One region of the Paenibacillus favisporus genome, then DNA from elsewhere that is predicted to be linked to it. Evidence: a T-box and tRNA genes for the amino acid it is inferred to sense, from the RefSeq annotation. Region 1 holds a T-box; the other regions hold tRNA genes.

Region 1 (4,841 bases):
CCGTTGTCGCGCGCAGCTTTTGGCATGACTCCGTGCATTTTTTTGAACGCCCTGGAAAATGCCTCGGGTGATTCGTAACCATACTTCAGTGCAATATCGATCACCTTTACACCACCGGATTGCAGTTCAAAAGCGGCTAGGGTAAGCCGTCTGCGCCGAATATACTCGGACAGCGAAACGTTTGTGATGAACGAAAACATGCGTTGAAAATGGTAAGCCGAGCAGCAGGCCGTTCCGGCCACTTGGTCATAGTCAATCTCTTCCGATAGATGCGTTTCGATGTATTCCAACGCATGATTCATGCGTTTCAGCCAATCCATACAGATCATCCCTTCAACATTAATTATATGGAGTACCGAAAATAAAGCCTTGCATTCCATGCACAGAAATATCAGGTATTCCGACTTGCCTTACCACACACGCATCGCATCTTCCTAAAAGAAAAAACGAACAGCTGAACAAATCAGCTGTTCGTTGTCAGTCCTGGAGCATTTCGCCGAGCAACACGCCGTCCGGATGGTTCAGCTTGCGGAATTGTCCCGGCGTGCAGCCGGTTTCCTTTTTAAACTTGCGGATAAAATTCGGGGTGTCGGCATACCCGACCCGGCCGATGATTTCCTTGAGCGGTTCCTGGGTCGTCACGAGCAGCCGCTTGACCTCCTCCATCCTTTTCTGCCAGATGTACTGGGTAAAGTTCAGCCCCACGTTGTCCTTAAACGTCCGGCTGAAATGCGAAGGAGAAATTTCAAACAGATCCGCCAGGCTCTCCAGGCTCAGGCTGTGATCCATAAAGTGCTGGTCAATATAGCCGAGCATCTGGTCCTTCAGCGAGCTCTCCTTATGCTTGGTCTCCTGCTGTACCTGCGTGCAGATATGGGAGGCGAGCTTCCTGAGCTGCCCCTCGAATTCATCCAGGGACTGAAAAGCGCTGCTGGTCGGAATCTCCTGCGTAATATGGTGGATGCCAAGCTCCGATGCGGTCTTCAGCATCGTATTGAGAATGTCAAAGCAGATGCAGCGGGAGAGCAGCGGTGATGGGCTGCCCTCTTTCAGGCTCGTCATCGCTTCGCCGATCATGTGGGCAGAGACGTCATGGCTGCCCTGTTTCAAGCTTTGGGACAGCTTCAGCAGCACGTTTTTCGGAATCCAGAAGGCTTCCTCGCTCGCCGGCGCCAGTTTTTCAAAGAACGTAATACCGCCTTTCTCCGACGGAGTATGGAACTCCAGCGCCGAGCAGGCTTCGATAAACGACTGATTAAGCTGCCCCGCATGTGAATATCCGGTGCCGACGCCCATGATGGGGTTAAAGTCGAACGCCTCAAGAATATTGCTGCGGACGGCATCGACGATCCGGCTCATATGGATGAAGCTCTCCATCGCCGGGTGCGGGTCAAAGCAGACGATGAGGGCCATCTGGTCCCGGCGCGGCAGCTCTACGCTGTAAGCGGATGCCCGGAGCCCGGGGATGTCCACTTCGGCTAGGAGGGAAGCGAGCGTCTGCCAATCCTGGTAATCCTGGGAAGGGTCAGCAAGCTCGCCTCGTTCCATGGCGATGACAAAAAACTGCGAACGGTCAAACCGGATATTAAAGGCTTCCAGCAGATCCGGCTCGAGCTCCCGGTCTTCTCCCTGCTGGAGCAGTTTCAGCAGGAGATGGTTCCGTGCGTACGGTTCCTGCAGGTCGGCACGGGAGCTGTATTCCTGCAGTGCGGAGCGGATATGCTCCAGTTCATTGCCCGGCAGGAGCGCATCTCCCGTTCCCCGGTCGTTTCTGGACTTCGAATTGGCGAAATCGACCAGGGCCGAAATCGGGTGATATTGTCTGCGGGCCAGAAGCAGGGCGATGCCGATGCCTGCCAGCACCACGATGCTGAACAGCATGATGATAAAGCTACGGATGTGCAGCACGCTGCTGAAAAACTGATCGCTTGGCATCAGCGTCACATACGTCCAGCCGTTCATGTCCGATTTGGTGGACACGACGGAATGTGCTTTTCCGCCCAGCTCCACGCTGTGAATGCCCGGATCGAGGGAAAACAGATGTCCCGTGTCCAGGCCGTTGATCGTTTCGCCGTGATTGTTGGCGGCCAGCACCTGTCCGTGGTTGTCGAAAATGTACGCCAGCCCCTTGTAGCTGCCCAAAATGGAATCGATCAGACCCGTGAGCTCCGACTCGTCGATCAAATACATGACCGTTGCGTGGGGATTCGGGCTGTTCGGCGTAATCGGCACCAGGTAGGCAAGCAGCGACTGCTGCCTGTAAGTGCCCCGGATCACCCGGTCCGCCGGACGCATTGTGGGAAAGGACACGTCGTTTAAATCGCCCATCAGGCTGTCTTTGGACCAATTCTGGAATATGTACTTCTCGCTGAACACGTCCAGGCTGCTAAGCCCCTGCGAGGAGTAAATCCGGTCATCATGATGAAAATATAAAAATACATCTCCGATGATGGAGCTGGTTGACTTATATTGATCCAGAGCGTCGATCGCCTCGCGGGAATAGAACGGATCATGGACCCTGTAAGAGATCAGGCGGTCGTCGTAGGCGATCCTTGAGGCGATGTCGCCGAGCTCCTTCATCCGTCCGTCGACGATGCTTTCCGCCTGCGTCAGCTGGTTCAGATGGCTTTGTTCGATTTCCTCCCGGAGGTTGCCCGCGGCGCTTTGATAGATGAAGACGGTTACAAAAACGAGAGGAAGCAGCAAAATAAACAGATAAGACCATATATATTTCAAAAACAGCTTCGATTTCAAGTACCTTCTGAGGTTACGCTTCAAACTTTCCGCCTCCCTTTGGTTTAATCATAACAAAAAATTCCCTATCGGACATGGAATAATTCCGGCTGGCGGGTTTTTTGGCGGGAAAAGTAGGGCTTGTCCACCAGGCTGGATACGTTGACTCGATGGATTTTTTTATATATAATATGTTTCAATGTTTCAACCATGAAAAACTGCAAATGAAGCGATGATAAGGGGTATTAGTTCCAGGGATGTCATGCAGAGAGCCGGCGGTGGGTGCAAGCCGGTTGACGATTTGGGATGAACTCGCCTTTGAGCTATGATGTGAAGCGCGTGCAGAACGCGTCAAGGATCATCGATTCACCCGCGTTAAGGGTGCAAAGGGAGCGGGGATAAAGCATGTCCTCCGCTAACTAGGGTGGTACCACGGGAATCAAACCTCTCGTCCCTAGCGATGATACGCTATGGATGAGAGGTTTTTTTGTTGCAAACATGAAAGACGAGCGCCGTGCCGTCCAGGACTAACGGGCGGGCAGCGGGCGCATTTTAGGAGGCAAATGAGCATGAGTAACCAAGAGCAGGTTCAAGGCCAGGGCTACCAGCACAAGGTGATTGAACCGAAATGGCAGAAGTATTGGGATGAGCATCACACATTCAAGACGACAGAGGATCCTGAAAAGCCGAAATTTTACGCGCTGGATATGTTTCCTTACCCGTCCGGAGCCGGGCTTCATGTCGGCCATCCGGAAGGGTACACGGCGACGGACATCGTCTCCCGCTTCAAACGGATGAAGGGCTATAACGTGCTGCATCCGATGGGTTGGGACGCATTCGGCCTGCCGGCGGAGCAGCATGCGATGGATAAGGGCGAGCACCCTCGGGAAATCACGATCAAGAACATTAACACGTTCCGGCGTCAGATCAAGTCGCTCGGCTTCTCTTATGACTGGGACCGCGAGATCAGCACGACCGATCCGGAATATTATAAATGGACGCAGTGGATTTTTATCCAGCTGTACAAACGCGGCCTCGCCTATGTTGCCGAAGTGCCTGTGAACTGGTGTGAAGCCCTCGGGACCGTACTGGCCAACGAGGAAGTCATCGACGGGAAGAGCGAGCGCGGCGGCCATCCGGTCGTCCGCAAGCCGATGCGCCAATGGATTCTGAAGATTACCGAGTATGCCGACCGGCTGCTGGAAGATCTGGATGACCTGGATTGGAGCGAAAGCCTGAAGGATATGCAGCGCAACTGGATCGGCAGATCGAAGGGCGCTGAAGTGCAGTTCGACATCGAGGGGCATGACGCCAAGCTGACGGTATTTACGACCCGTCCCGACACGCTGTTTGGAGCCACTTACTGCGTGCTCGCTCCGGAACAGGAGCTGGTAGAGCGCATTACGACGCCTGAACAGAAGGATGCGGTGAAGGCCTACCAGGAGCAGGCAGCCCGCAAGAGCGATCTGGAGCGCACCGATTTGGCCAAAGACAAAACCGGTGTGTTTACCGGAGCCTATGCCGTCAATCCAGTGAGCGGCGAGAAGCTGCCGATCTGGATCGCGGATTACGTGCTGGCAGGTTACGGAACCGGAGCTATTATGGCGGTGCCGGGGCATGATTCCCGCGACTGGGAATTCGCCAAGAAATTCGGCCTGAACATCGTGGAAGTGGTCAAAGGCGGAAACGTGCAGGAGGAAGCTTATACCGGGGACGGGGAGCATGTGAACTCGGGCCCGCTGAACGGACTGCACACCGAAGAAGCCATCGCTGCAATGATCGCGTGGCTTGAGGAGAACGGCAAAGGCCAGGGCAAGGTAACCTACCGCCTGCGTGACTGGCTGTTCAGCCGCCAGCGCTATTGGGGCGAGCCGATTCCGATTCTGCATCTGGAGGACGGCACGATGAAGACCGTTCCGGAGGATCAGCTTCCGCTGCTGCTGCCGGAGGTGGATCAAATCAAGCCGTCGGGTACAGGGGAGTCGCCGCTGGCCAACGTCACCGAATGGGTGGAGACGATCGACCCCGAGACGGGCATGAAAGCCCGCCGCGAGACCAATACGATGCCGCAATGGGCCGGCAGCTGCTGGTATTACCTGCGCTACATC
Region 2 (4,841 bases), 160 kb from region 1:
GTGGCGCAGAGAGCATCACCCGTCTTGGTGTGGACATGTTTAACGTCCATGCTGCCGGAGGTACGGCGATGATGAAAGCCGCGCTTGATGGAGCCGAATCCGCGGTTGCGGCCGATCCCGGACTGAGCAGGCCGGTCATTATCGCGGTCACCCAGCTGACCAGCACCAGCCAGGAGACGCTCAACAGCGAGATCGGCATTCAGGGCAGCGTTCAGGACGCCGTGGTACACTACGCCAAGCTGACGCAGTCGGCCGGACTGGACGGCGTCGTCGCCTCGGCCCAGGAATCGGCGCTGATCCGCGAGGCTTGCGGCCAGCAATTTATCACCGTCACGCCGGGTATCCGGCCTACGGGCTCCGCAGCAGGCGACCAGGCGCGCGTCCTGACGCCGGGCGAAGCCATTCGCCAAGGCAGCCATTACATCGTCGTAGGGCGTCCGATTACGGCGGCGGAAAACCCGCGTGAAGCTGCCGAACACATTATCAAGGAGATGATCGAAGCTTGACTACCCTAGCAGAAATTCCAGCACGTATCGCATCCCATTTGCTTGAGATCGGAGCGGTGGCGCTCCGGCCGAAACAGCCGTTCACTTGGACCTCGGGCATCAAGTCGCCTATCTACTGCGATAACCGTCTGACGATGTCTTACCCTGAAATCCGCGAGCTTATCGCCGAATCGTTCGCTGCGATCATCCGGGCGCAGTATCCGGACGCGGAAGTCATTGCGGGAACGGCGACGGCCGGTATCCCTCATGCAGCGTGGGTTGCCCAGAAGCTGAATCTGCCGATGGCCTATATCCGCGATAAAGCGAAGGGACACGGCAAGGAGAACCTGATCGAGGGCATCATCAAGCCGGGGCAAAAAGTCGTCGTCATCGAAGACTTGATCTCGACCGGCGGCAGCTCGCTTAAAGCGGCGGTAGCCGTGAAGGAAGCCGGTGCCGAGCCGCTCGCCGTGCTCGCCATCTTCAGCTATCAGCTCGATAAAGGGGTACAAGCCTTTGCCGAAGCGGGGATTCCGCTGCAGACGTTGTCCAACTATGCGGCGCTGATGGAAGTGGCCCTGGAAAAGGGAGCCATTCAGCAGGAGGACGTCGAAGCGCTCAAAGCGTGGAGAGAAGATCCGTCATCGTTCGGAAACTAAGAAGACGACACTTGTGTGAATTTCCTCAAATGGATTTATAAAATGATAAAGCAAAGGCAGCCCTAAGGGCTGCCTTTTTAAGTGGTTTACACGGATGATGAACCATGCTGTAACCTTAAGCTTGAGGTTTCAAATCTTTTAGTGGATGGCATTTTTCTCAAAATTGCCGCCGAGCACATCGGACACATGCTCAATGGCAATAAAGGCTTTGGGATCGATCTCCTGCACGAGCGCCTTCAGTTTGGCCAGCTCAAGCCGGGTGACGACGCAATAGATGACTTGTGTATCTTCCTTCGAGTAGCCGCCTCTGGCGTACATGAAGGTCGTGCTGCGTCCCAGCCGATCCTGAATCGTTTGGGAAATTTCCTCGTATTCGTTCGAGATGATGGTGACCGACTTGGACTCGTTCAAACCCTCGACCACGATATCCATCACTTTGGAGGCCATATAGTATGTAAATATGGAGTACATCGCGGAATCCCAACCGAATACGAATCCGGCAACAATGAAAATGAAGACGTTCATGATCATGATAATTTGGCCGACCGGCATGCGGAGCTTTTTAGACAGCAGAATCGCGACAATTTCGGTTCCGTCGAGCGAGCCGCCGAAACGGATGACGAGTCCGACGCCAAGACCGAGAATAAGGCCGCCGAACAGGACCGCTAATATTTTCTCATTGGTAAAAGGACTGACATGATGCAGCAGCTGCGTCGTTACAGACATGACGGCGATGCCGTAAAGGGTAGAAAAGGCGAACGTTTTTCCGATCTGCTTGTATCCCAGAAATAAAAAGGGGAGGTTGATAATAAACAGAAAAATACCGAGCGGAAAGGCCGTCACTTTGGATAAGACGATCGAAATCCCGGTGATGCCGCCATCGATGATTTCATTGGGAACCAGAAATACCTCGAGCGCGACGGCCATAAGCACGGCCCCCACCGTAATAAATACAAATTTTTTGACCAGATCCGCAAAAGACAGCTTTTTATGTGTTTTTGCCATGGACATTCCCCGCTTTCCTGAAAATTAAAATGTTAAACAACTTAGTTATCAGTATAAACGATTTTTTCGCTCAGCACAAAGCAATCTCGCTTTTTTTCGAACGTTTTCGACATTTTACTAGCCGACATTTCTGCTGCTATGAATGAACCATCGCGTTTGCGGCAACAATAGGCATCAAAACAGCTCATCTATGAAAGGGGGGTTAGCAGCAATGCGGTGGGTGTATTTCGGCAAGCTCTACCGGACGAAGTTCCAGGCAGGGTGCCTGGCGAAGAGGCTGGAGCAGGACAGCTGGATTTACGGTTATGAAGAGCCGCGGCTCGTTGAAATTTTCCGTTCAAGGAGAGGCAGGTACGGTGTCCGCTTCTTGCCGTGACATGGCAGGCCCCAGGATGTCCTAACACCAATTCCATAAATAAATACTTGACGCAGTGGGTACATATGCTGTATATTAATTCTTGTCGCTATTTGATATGGTTAATGACGCGGGGTGGAGCAGTCCGGTAGCTCGTCGGGCTCATAACCCGAAGGCCGCAGGTTCAAATCCTGCCCCCGCAACCAATTTAACAGCCATTATCTGTACGGTATATACTTGATCAGGGCCCTTAGCTCAGTTGGTTAGAGCGGTCGGCTCATAACCGACTGGTCGGGGGTTCGAGTCCCTCAGGGCCCACCATATAGCATTATGCAAGAAACAGCATGCCGGGGTGGCGGAATTGGCAGACGCACAGGACTTAAAATCCTGCGGTAGGTGACTACCGTACCGGTTCGAGCCCGGTCCTCGGCATACAGGTAAACCATTCGAAGGAAGCCGGTTCAGTCTTTGACTGAGCCGGTTTTTTTGTGCTCATGGCCGGTAAAAGGAATGGGAATTAAAGGATTGCCGGTATAGGCAAAACATGTTATATTAAATTTTGTCGTCACAAAAGTGATAGACAAGCCGGGATGGCGGAATTGGCAGACGCACAGGACTTAAAATCCTGCGGTAGGTGACTACCGTACCGGTTCGAGCCCGGTTCTCGGCATTGGATTGGAACAAGTTGAACAGGGTAAGCTGGTCCGGATCGGGGCCGGCTTATTTTTTTAGCTGCCGTTCAATGCGGTCTGACTTTCATTGATTGTGCGTCGGCAGACGTTTTTCTATAAAAATAGGTTTATATATTTACGAGAGAGGAGAAATGCTTCATGATATTTAATAACGATTGGGACGAGCAGCTGAAGGAAGAAACCGAAAAGGACTATTTTCAGGAACTCCGTTATAAGCTGGCCAAGGAATACAAGCTTCACAAAGTGTACCCGCCGAAAGAGGACCTCTTTAAAGCGCTCAAGCTGACCCCATACGAGGATACCAAAGTGGTCATTTTGGGACAGGATCCTTATCATGGACCCGGACAGGCCCACGGCCTAAGCTTTTCGGTCAAACCCGGCGTGCGGATTCCGCCTTCCCTCGTGAACATTTACAAAGAGCTGCACAGCGATCTGGGCGTGCCGATTCCAAACCATGGAACGCTGGTGCATTGGGCCGAGCAAGGGGTGCTGCTGCTCAATACGGTGCTGACCGTCCGGGATGGCGAGGCAAATTCGCATAAAGGATTAGGATGGGAGCGATTTACCGATGCTGTCATTGAGAAGCTGAATGAGCGGGATAAGCCGGTCGTGTTCATTCTATGGGGAAGCCATGCCCAGAAAAAAGGAGCTTTTATCGATCGGAAAAAGCATCTGGTGATCCAGTCGGTTCACCCGAGTCCGCTGTCGGTGCACCGCGGTTTTTTTGGAAGCAGGCCGTTTTCCAAAGCCAACGCGTTTTTAGCAGCCCATGGGATCAAGCCGGTCGATTGGGCGATTCCTGACCGGTAACTCATTTTCATGCGAAAGGAGGCGAAAGGGCCATGAAGAACTGGATCGGCAGGCGGGTTACTATCCTGTGCAACGACAAGCTGCATTCCCGGGTCAAGGGGACGCTTCGCAAGTGGGATGAACATAACGAATGGCTCGTGCTCGGGCCGCACGACCTGAAGCTGCCGTTTGGCGAGGTTTGTACGATCCGGCTTCTTCCCGAAGGGAAAAATGCCCCTGACGCCGCGCCTCATTCGGTCGGATATATCATGAAGGACAAACGGCAGTTCGATAACGCCGTGTTGTTCGGGTCCGAGGTCATGATCTGGCGGAAGGACCGTCTGGAAGCATACAGGGCCACCCTGAGCTCGCATAATGCGGAGACGGTGACCCTGTCGGACGGCCGGACTTTTCGGAAAGCGGAGTGCACTTGCGTTGTCCGGTCATTGCGGGGCATGCTGTGAGACATTAGTCTTGCGGCATGCTTTTTTTTTCTCACTCTTTCATGTCATCGACCTTTTCCGCCAAAAACAGCCCATACCCCCGGACGATAATGATCTTGGCGATCATATAGACGGGAATGGCCAAAATGACGCCGACGATCCCGGATACGTCCCCGCCGATCAGCAGCAGGACGATGGCCGTCATCGGATGAATGTCCAGCTGCTTGCCGTAAATAATCGGCGTCAGCAGATTATCCTGGATCTGCTGGGAGATGATGATCACGACGAGCGACCATACGGCAACGGAAGGCGAATCGATAAAACCGATGATAACGACCGGAATGGCAGCGATGATCGCACCTACGTATGGAATCAGGTTCAGGACGATCGAGATCAGCGCGAGCAGGAGAGAG
Region 3 (4,841 bases), on a different contig from region 1:
CCCTTCCAGTGTGCCGTAAGGTGCGCTTTTTCCTTTTTTCCATATCAGCTTCCTACCATGGCCACTCCCTGCCCATCCAGTCCCTCATGACCAGCCGGTCTTCCTCCTGAATCCCTGGTCCTTCATAGCGATCCCGCAGAAAATAGGCCACCGCCATGCGCGCCGCATCATCGGCATCCAGGTCACCTTCGGTATTCAGCTCACCCGACATATAAGATCTGACCCAGCCCGGATGGTACAGGCGAAAAGTAAAGCCTTCGGAACGGAGTTCGTCAAACAGGCATTGAACACCCCGGTTCAGCGCGGTTTTGGACATACAGTACCCGTACCAGTTATCGCGAAAGCTGCGGTTGATGCTCCCCGCTTCCGAGGATACGAAGCACATGCGCTTTCCGGACCCCGCTCTCAGCAGCGGCATAAACGCCTGCGCCATCCGCATGGGCCCCACCGCGTTAACGTTGTAAATTCGCAGCAGTTCCTCCTCGACCTGCTCTTCATGAATCGTTCTGGGGTAACGCGTGGCGATCCCCGCATTATTGATCAGCACATCCACCCGATCAGTCTTGCGCTCAACCTCCCGGCTGGCCGCCTGAACGCTCTCATCGCTGGCAACGTCCAGCGGAATGACATGCAGCCGCTCCGGCTCTTTCTGTCTAAGCTCCGTCAATTCCGGCCAATCCGCCAGATAACTCCCGGCAAAAACGTCCCAGCCCAGCTCCAGCAGCCTTTTTGTGATGCCGAGTCCCAACCCCCGGTCCGCGCCTGTAACAACGGCGATTCTGCTTCTGCTCATCCGTAAGCACCTCCTTTTAAAGCCCGTTATAAAGGAATCTCCTGTCCCCGCCAATCCAGCATAACTACCCGCTCTTCATCCTCCCGGGCCCCTGTAAAATAAGCCACCGCCGTTTCAGCCGAAGCCCCCGTTTCAAGCTCCGATCCAGGCTCAAACAGCCGGAACGTGAACCCCTTCCCGCTCAGATCTCCATGCAGCATGGTGTACGCCATATGCAGCGCAGCTTTGGACATCGCATATCCTGTCCCTGCCCCCGAAAGTCCAAGCCCCAAACTGCCCTGGACATCGGACAGCAGCGCGATTCTTCGCAGCCCGTTATCCATAAGAGGCAGGCACGCCTCGATGACACGAATCGGACCTAGCGTATTCGCCTGGTAATCTTCCAATACGAGATCTGCCGACATTTTGGCTATTCCGGCTGCCTCCCTGCCCTGGCTGGATGCCGTTCCGCAAACGAGCAGATCCACCCGGCTGGTATGCTCCTGAATCCGCCGGACTGCCTGCTGCACCGATTCTCTGGACTTTGTATCCATCGTGAAGATATGTATTTTATCCGTATCAAAGGCGTCCTGAAATTCCTCTTCGGGAGCGGGACTGCACGCCATGACGCGCCATCCCTTTTTGGCGAATTCCTGAACTAGTGCGCATTCCCACGGACGGTGAACTTCCGTAATCAAAACAACCTGGTCCATGATTTATTCTCCTTTCGGCGCTAATGCGGTCCACGTCAATGCTTGCCGCAGCAGCTGCTGGTAGCCCGGATGCAGCCAAACCGCCAAATTGTGGCCGGGTGTCAGCACGCAAACCCTTCCCTCGCCTTCCGTTCGGGTCCATCCGCCCGGCTGCTCCCCATGTACCGACCGGGTCACCATAATTATATTCACGTCACTAAGGTCGGTCATATCCATGAAATAGTGCTCGTCTTGCAACGTGAAGGCTTGGACTCCCCGGGTAATCTCCGTGTCTTGTACAGGCTCGACCGTGACCGGACACTGCTCCGGATGGTGATGAAAGACTCCTTCGACCAGCCCGCGCACGTCCTCTATGTCCCGGTAACCCACCGTACCGGAGTGCAGAACGAGCAGACCGCCACCCCCGCTGACGTAACGCTGCAGCAGACCACCGGTTTGGGCTGTGAGCCACGGTTGCTCTTTTACCGCGGAGACCCGATTGGATTTCGCCAAGATCAGCAAATCATATTCCGTAAGCAACCTTTCCAGCGAGTCCAGCCATTCAGCATCGGTTTCCAAAATGTAGTGAAAATTGAACCCGCCTGTCCGAAGCGGCTCCAAGCCTCCCTTCACTACATCGGCCGGATGCCATTGATCGTCGCATAATACGAGTATGTTCACGATGTTCCCCTCCTTTGACAGCGTTTGCAAAGTATATTACTCTCAGTATTCCAGAAACCCGCTTGCCACGCAACCCGGTTCCATGTCCAATAATGCAGAATACGGATATAACAAAAAAATCCTTGCCCATCGCAAGGATTGTCATTAATCAAATTATGGTGCGGTAGAGAGGACTCGAACCTCCACGGGCGTACGCCCACTACCCCCTCAAGATAGCGTGTCTGCCATTCCACCACTACCGCACGTTTAAAGGGAACTGCTATTTTAAAAAACTGGTGAGCCATGAAGGACTCGAACCTTCGACACCCTGATTAAAAGTCAGGTGCTCTACCAACTGAGCTAATGGCTCTCGATGATCCACAACCTGTGCGCCCATAAGCTATAGATGGTACAGATATTGGAATTCTTATTCTGCTGCAAGCAATGAAAGTGGTGACCCGTATGGGATACTCTCACTTCGTTCGAGACTGCGAAGCTGATCCTAACGATGCAGCGCTTCGACGAACCCATAATTGGATTCTCATCCCTGTTGCAAGCAATGAAAGTGGTGACCCGTATGGGATTCGAACCCATGTTACCTCCGTGAAAGGGAGGTGTCTTAACCCCTTGACCAACGGGCCATATCGTAACATCACTTTCTTGACGACAAGACTGAGTATAGCATAGAACAAAAAAGGTTGGCAAGCCCTTTTTGTAATATTTTTAAAAAAAGTGTCGTTGCCATTCCTCTCCTATTCCCGGGCATAAAATCATCCCTTATTTGGCATCCTATACACGTCAATGACATCAACACACGACAAGGAGACAAAATCAATGGCTAAACCAGACGACCGTTCTGATAACGCGGAAAAGATCAAAACCGCCATTATCAACACGCAGGACAACATTAACGAAACCAACGATTATTTGGCCGAACACGCCGAGGAAATTTCCGGTCAGGAAGTACACAACCTTCAACACAAAAACGCCAAGCGCGAAAGAGCGATTGAAGGCATGCGGGAAGAGTACGAAGACGAAAAATAAAGCTTTGAGGATTTGCCCAAACAGCCCCCTGTCCAATGATGGATGGGGGTTGTTTTGTTGCTCCGACGAACCCTCCCCGAGGGTCCTCATCCCTTTACACCAAAAAGCCCCCAGCCGCAAAGGCGGTGGGAGCTTTCTTACGAAGTATCTCAAAACGGAGAGAGAGGGATACTCTCACTTCGTTCGAGACTGCGATGCCCATCCTCCCGAAGCTTATGCTCCGACGACCCCTCCCTCGAGGGTTCTCATCCCTTTACACCAAAAAGCCCCCAGCCGCAAAGGCGGTGGGAGCTTTCTTACGAAGTATCTCAAAACGGAGAGAGAGGGATTCGAACCCTCGCACCGCTTACGCAGTCTAACCCCTTAGCAGAGGGTCCCCTTATAGCCACTTGGGTATCTCTCCAAGAAACTGGCTCCCCGAACAGGACTCGAACCTGTGACAACTCGATTAACAGTCGAGTGCTCTACCAACTGAGCTATCAGGGAACGTTGTTATATGGTAACACCAAATAATTTATCATGATTTTGTAGCGGAGTCAAGCTTGTTCAAGCGAAGATTTCCAGCGCATTTCCCGCACCGGTAACGGCGGGGATCGACCTTGCGTTTACGCAGATATACCATCCCGCATTGGCGGCAAACCAGCTGGTACCGGTAAGGCTGAACCTTACGCTCGCGCGCCGAAGGCAGCGACTGGCAGTAACGGCTTCCCCCTACCTGCTGCAGCAGCATTTTAAAATCCGGATCCCGGTGCTTGTACCCCCTTCCCGTCAGGTGCAGATGGTAATGGCACAGCTCATGCTTGATGATCTTTTCCACTTCCTCCCGCCCGTTCGCTTCCAGCTGGTGGGGATTGATCTCGATATGATGGCTTTTCATAAAATAGCGCCCGCCCGTTGTGGATAATCTCCGGTTGAACGTGGCCCTATGCCTGAAAGGCAGGCCGAAGCTTTCCTCCGAAATCCGCTCCACCCAAGCTTGCAGCTCTTCATTGCTCATGACGTCCATGAGGTCCTCCTCTGACTGAATTTGACGGTCTTCGGGGCGGTTGTCCCGAAAGAAACATTCTCTTGAATTATAACTTCCCCATACGCTACACTGACAAGTAGAATGTTATGGAGGGAGATTTTTGCGCCTTATGCCGAAGATGAGATATGTAATTTTACAGAAAAATGCCGACCTCTTTTTTGTGGAAATGCCCGCCGATTACGCTTACCAGCTCAGCGCGCTGAACCTGCGCCTCAATAAGGAAATAGACAAATTGACGGCTTCCGTCGTCCCCGAACTGCCGCTCGCCGTGGCGGAATGCGACCAGCTGGATCTGCTGCAGGAACATCTGCAAATTCAGGACGGACTTGCCTACATCAACGCACTGGAGCAGTCCTTTGCTTCGATTGATGAACAGAGCTATCCCCTCATCGCCCTGCTGACCGAAATCCGTGCCCTTCAAGCCCAACTGGAACAGTGGTATGAGGAGGAAGCGGAGGGCTAGGCGGCCGCAGCATTATTACGGAAATAGCCATGAACTGAACCGGGATCACAGCGAAGAGAAACGTGAAGGAATGCATATTGGGATGCGTTTATAAAAATACAATCCCGTCCCCTTGCAGAACCCGGGAAATTCAAATGAGACCTGCACGCTTTGGGCGTTCTCCCCATATGCTGACCGTAGAGA

Evidence for each region. The T-box of region 1 lies ahead of leuS (leucine--tRNA ligase). A T-box ahead of a tRNA ligase gene usually reads a tRNA of that ligase, here a tRNA-Leu.
Region 2: it has a tRNA-Leu gene. The T-box ahead of leuS (leucine--tRNA ligase) is inferred to sense a tRNA for this amino acid. The anticodon was not compared.
Region 3: it has a tRNA-Leu gene. The T-box ahead of leuS (leucine--tRNA ligase) is inferred to sense a tRNA for this amino acid. The anticodon was not compared.

What each region holds. Positions count from the first base shown of each region.
Region 1 is NZ_JBEPLV010000001.1:212,418-217,258, forward strand. Features, by position in the region: gene ABID47_RS01015 (AraC family transcriptional regulator) at 1-320, opposite strand, end outside; gene ABID47_RS01020 (helix-turn-helix domain-containing protein) at 478-2,778, opposite strand; T-box leader at 2,957-3,192, shown strand; gene leuS (leucine--tRNA ligase) at 3,303-4,841, shown strand, end outside.
Region 2 is NZ_JBEPLV010000001.1:371,048-375,888, forward strand. Features, by position in the region: gene pyrF (orotidine-5'-phosphate decarboxylase) at 1-506, shown strand, start outside; gene pyrE (orotate phosphoribosyltransferase) at 503-1,144, shown strand; gene ABID47_RS01705 (YitT family protein) at 1,283-2,149, opposite strand; gene ABID47_RS01710 (hypothetical protein) at 2,361-2,525, shown strand; tRNA gene ABID47_RS01715 (tRNA-Met) at 2,634-2,710, shown strand; tRNA gene ABID47_RS01720 (tRNA-Ile) at 2,749-2,825, shown strand; tRNA gene ABID47_RS01725 (tRNA-Leu) at 2,851-2,936, shown strand; tRNA gene ABID47_RS01730 (tRNA-Leu) at 3,089-3,174, shown strand; gene ABID47_RS01735 (uracil-DNA glycosylase) at 3,338-4,006, shown strand; gene ABID47_RS01740 (hypothetical protein) at 4,039-4,449, shown strand; gene ABID47_RS01745 (AI-2E family transporter) at 4,481-4,841, opposite strand, start outside.
Region 3 is NZ_JBEPLV010000008.1:173,841-178,681, reverse strand. Features, by position in the region: gene ABID47_RS29495 (SDR family oxidoreductase) at 53-793, opposite strand; gene ABID47_RS29490 (SDR family NAD(P)-dependent oxidoreductase) at 820-1,485, opposite strand; gene ABID47_RS29485 (ThuA domain-containing protein) at 1,489-2,145, opposite strand; tRNA gene ABID47_RS29480 (tRNA-Leu) at 2,302-2,387, opposite strand; tRNA gene ABID47_RS29475 (tRNA-Lys) at 2,419-2,494, opposite strand; tRNA gene ABID47_RS29470 (tRNA-Glu) at 2,691-2,765, opposite strand; gene tlp (small acid-soluble spore protein Tlp) at 2,959-3,168, shown strand; tRNA gene ABID47_RS29460 (tRNA-Ser) at 3,483-3,571, opposite strand; tRNA gene ABID47_RS29455 (tRNA-Asn) at 3,579-3,654, opposite strand; gene ABID47_RS29450 (SprT family protein) at 3,686-4,165, opposite strand; gene ABID47_RS29445 (hydrolase/acyltransferase) at 4,305-4,658, shown strand.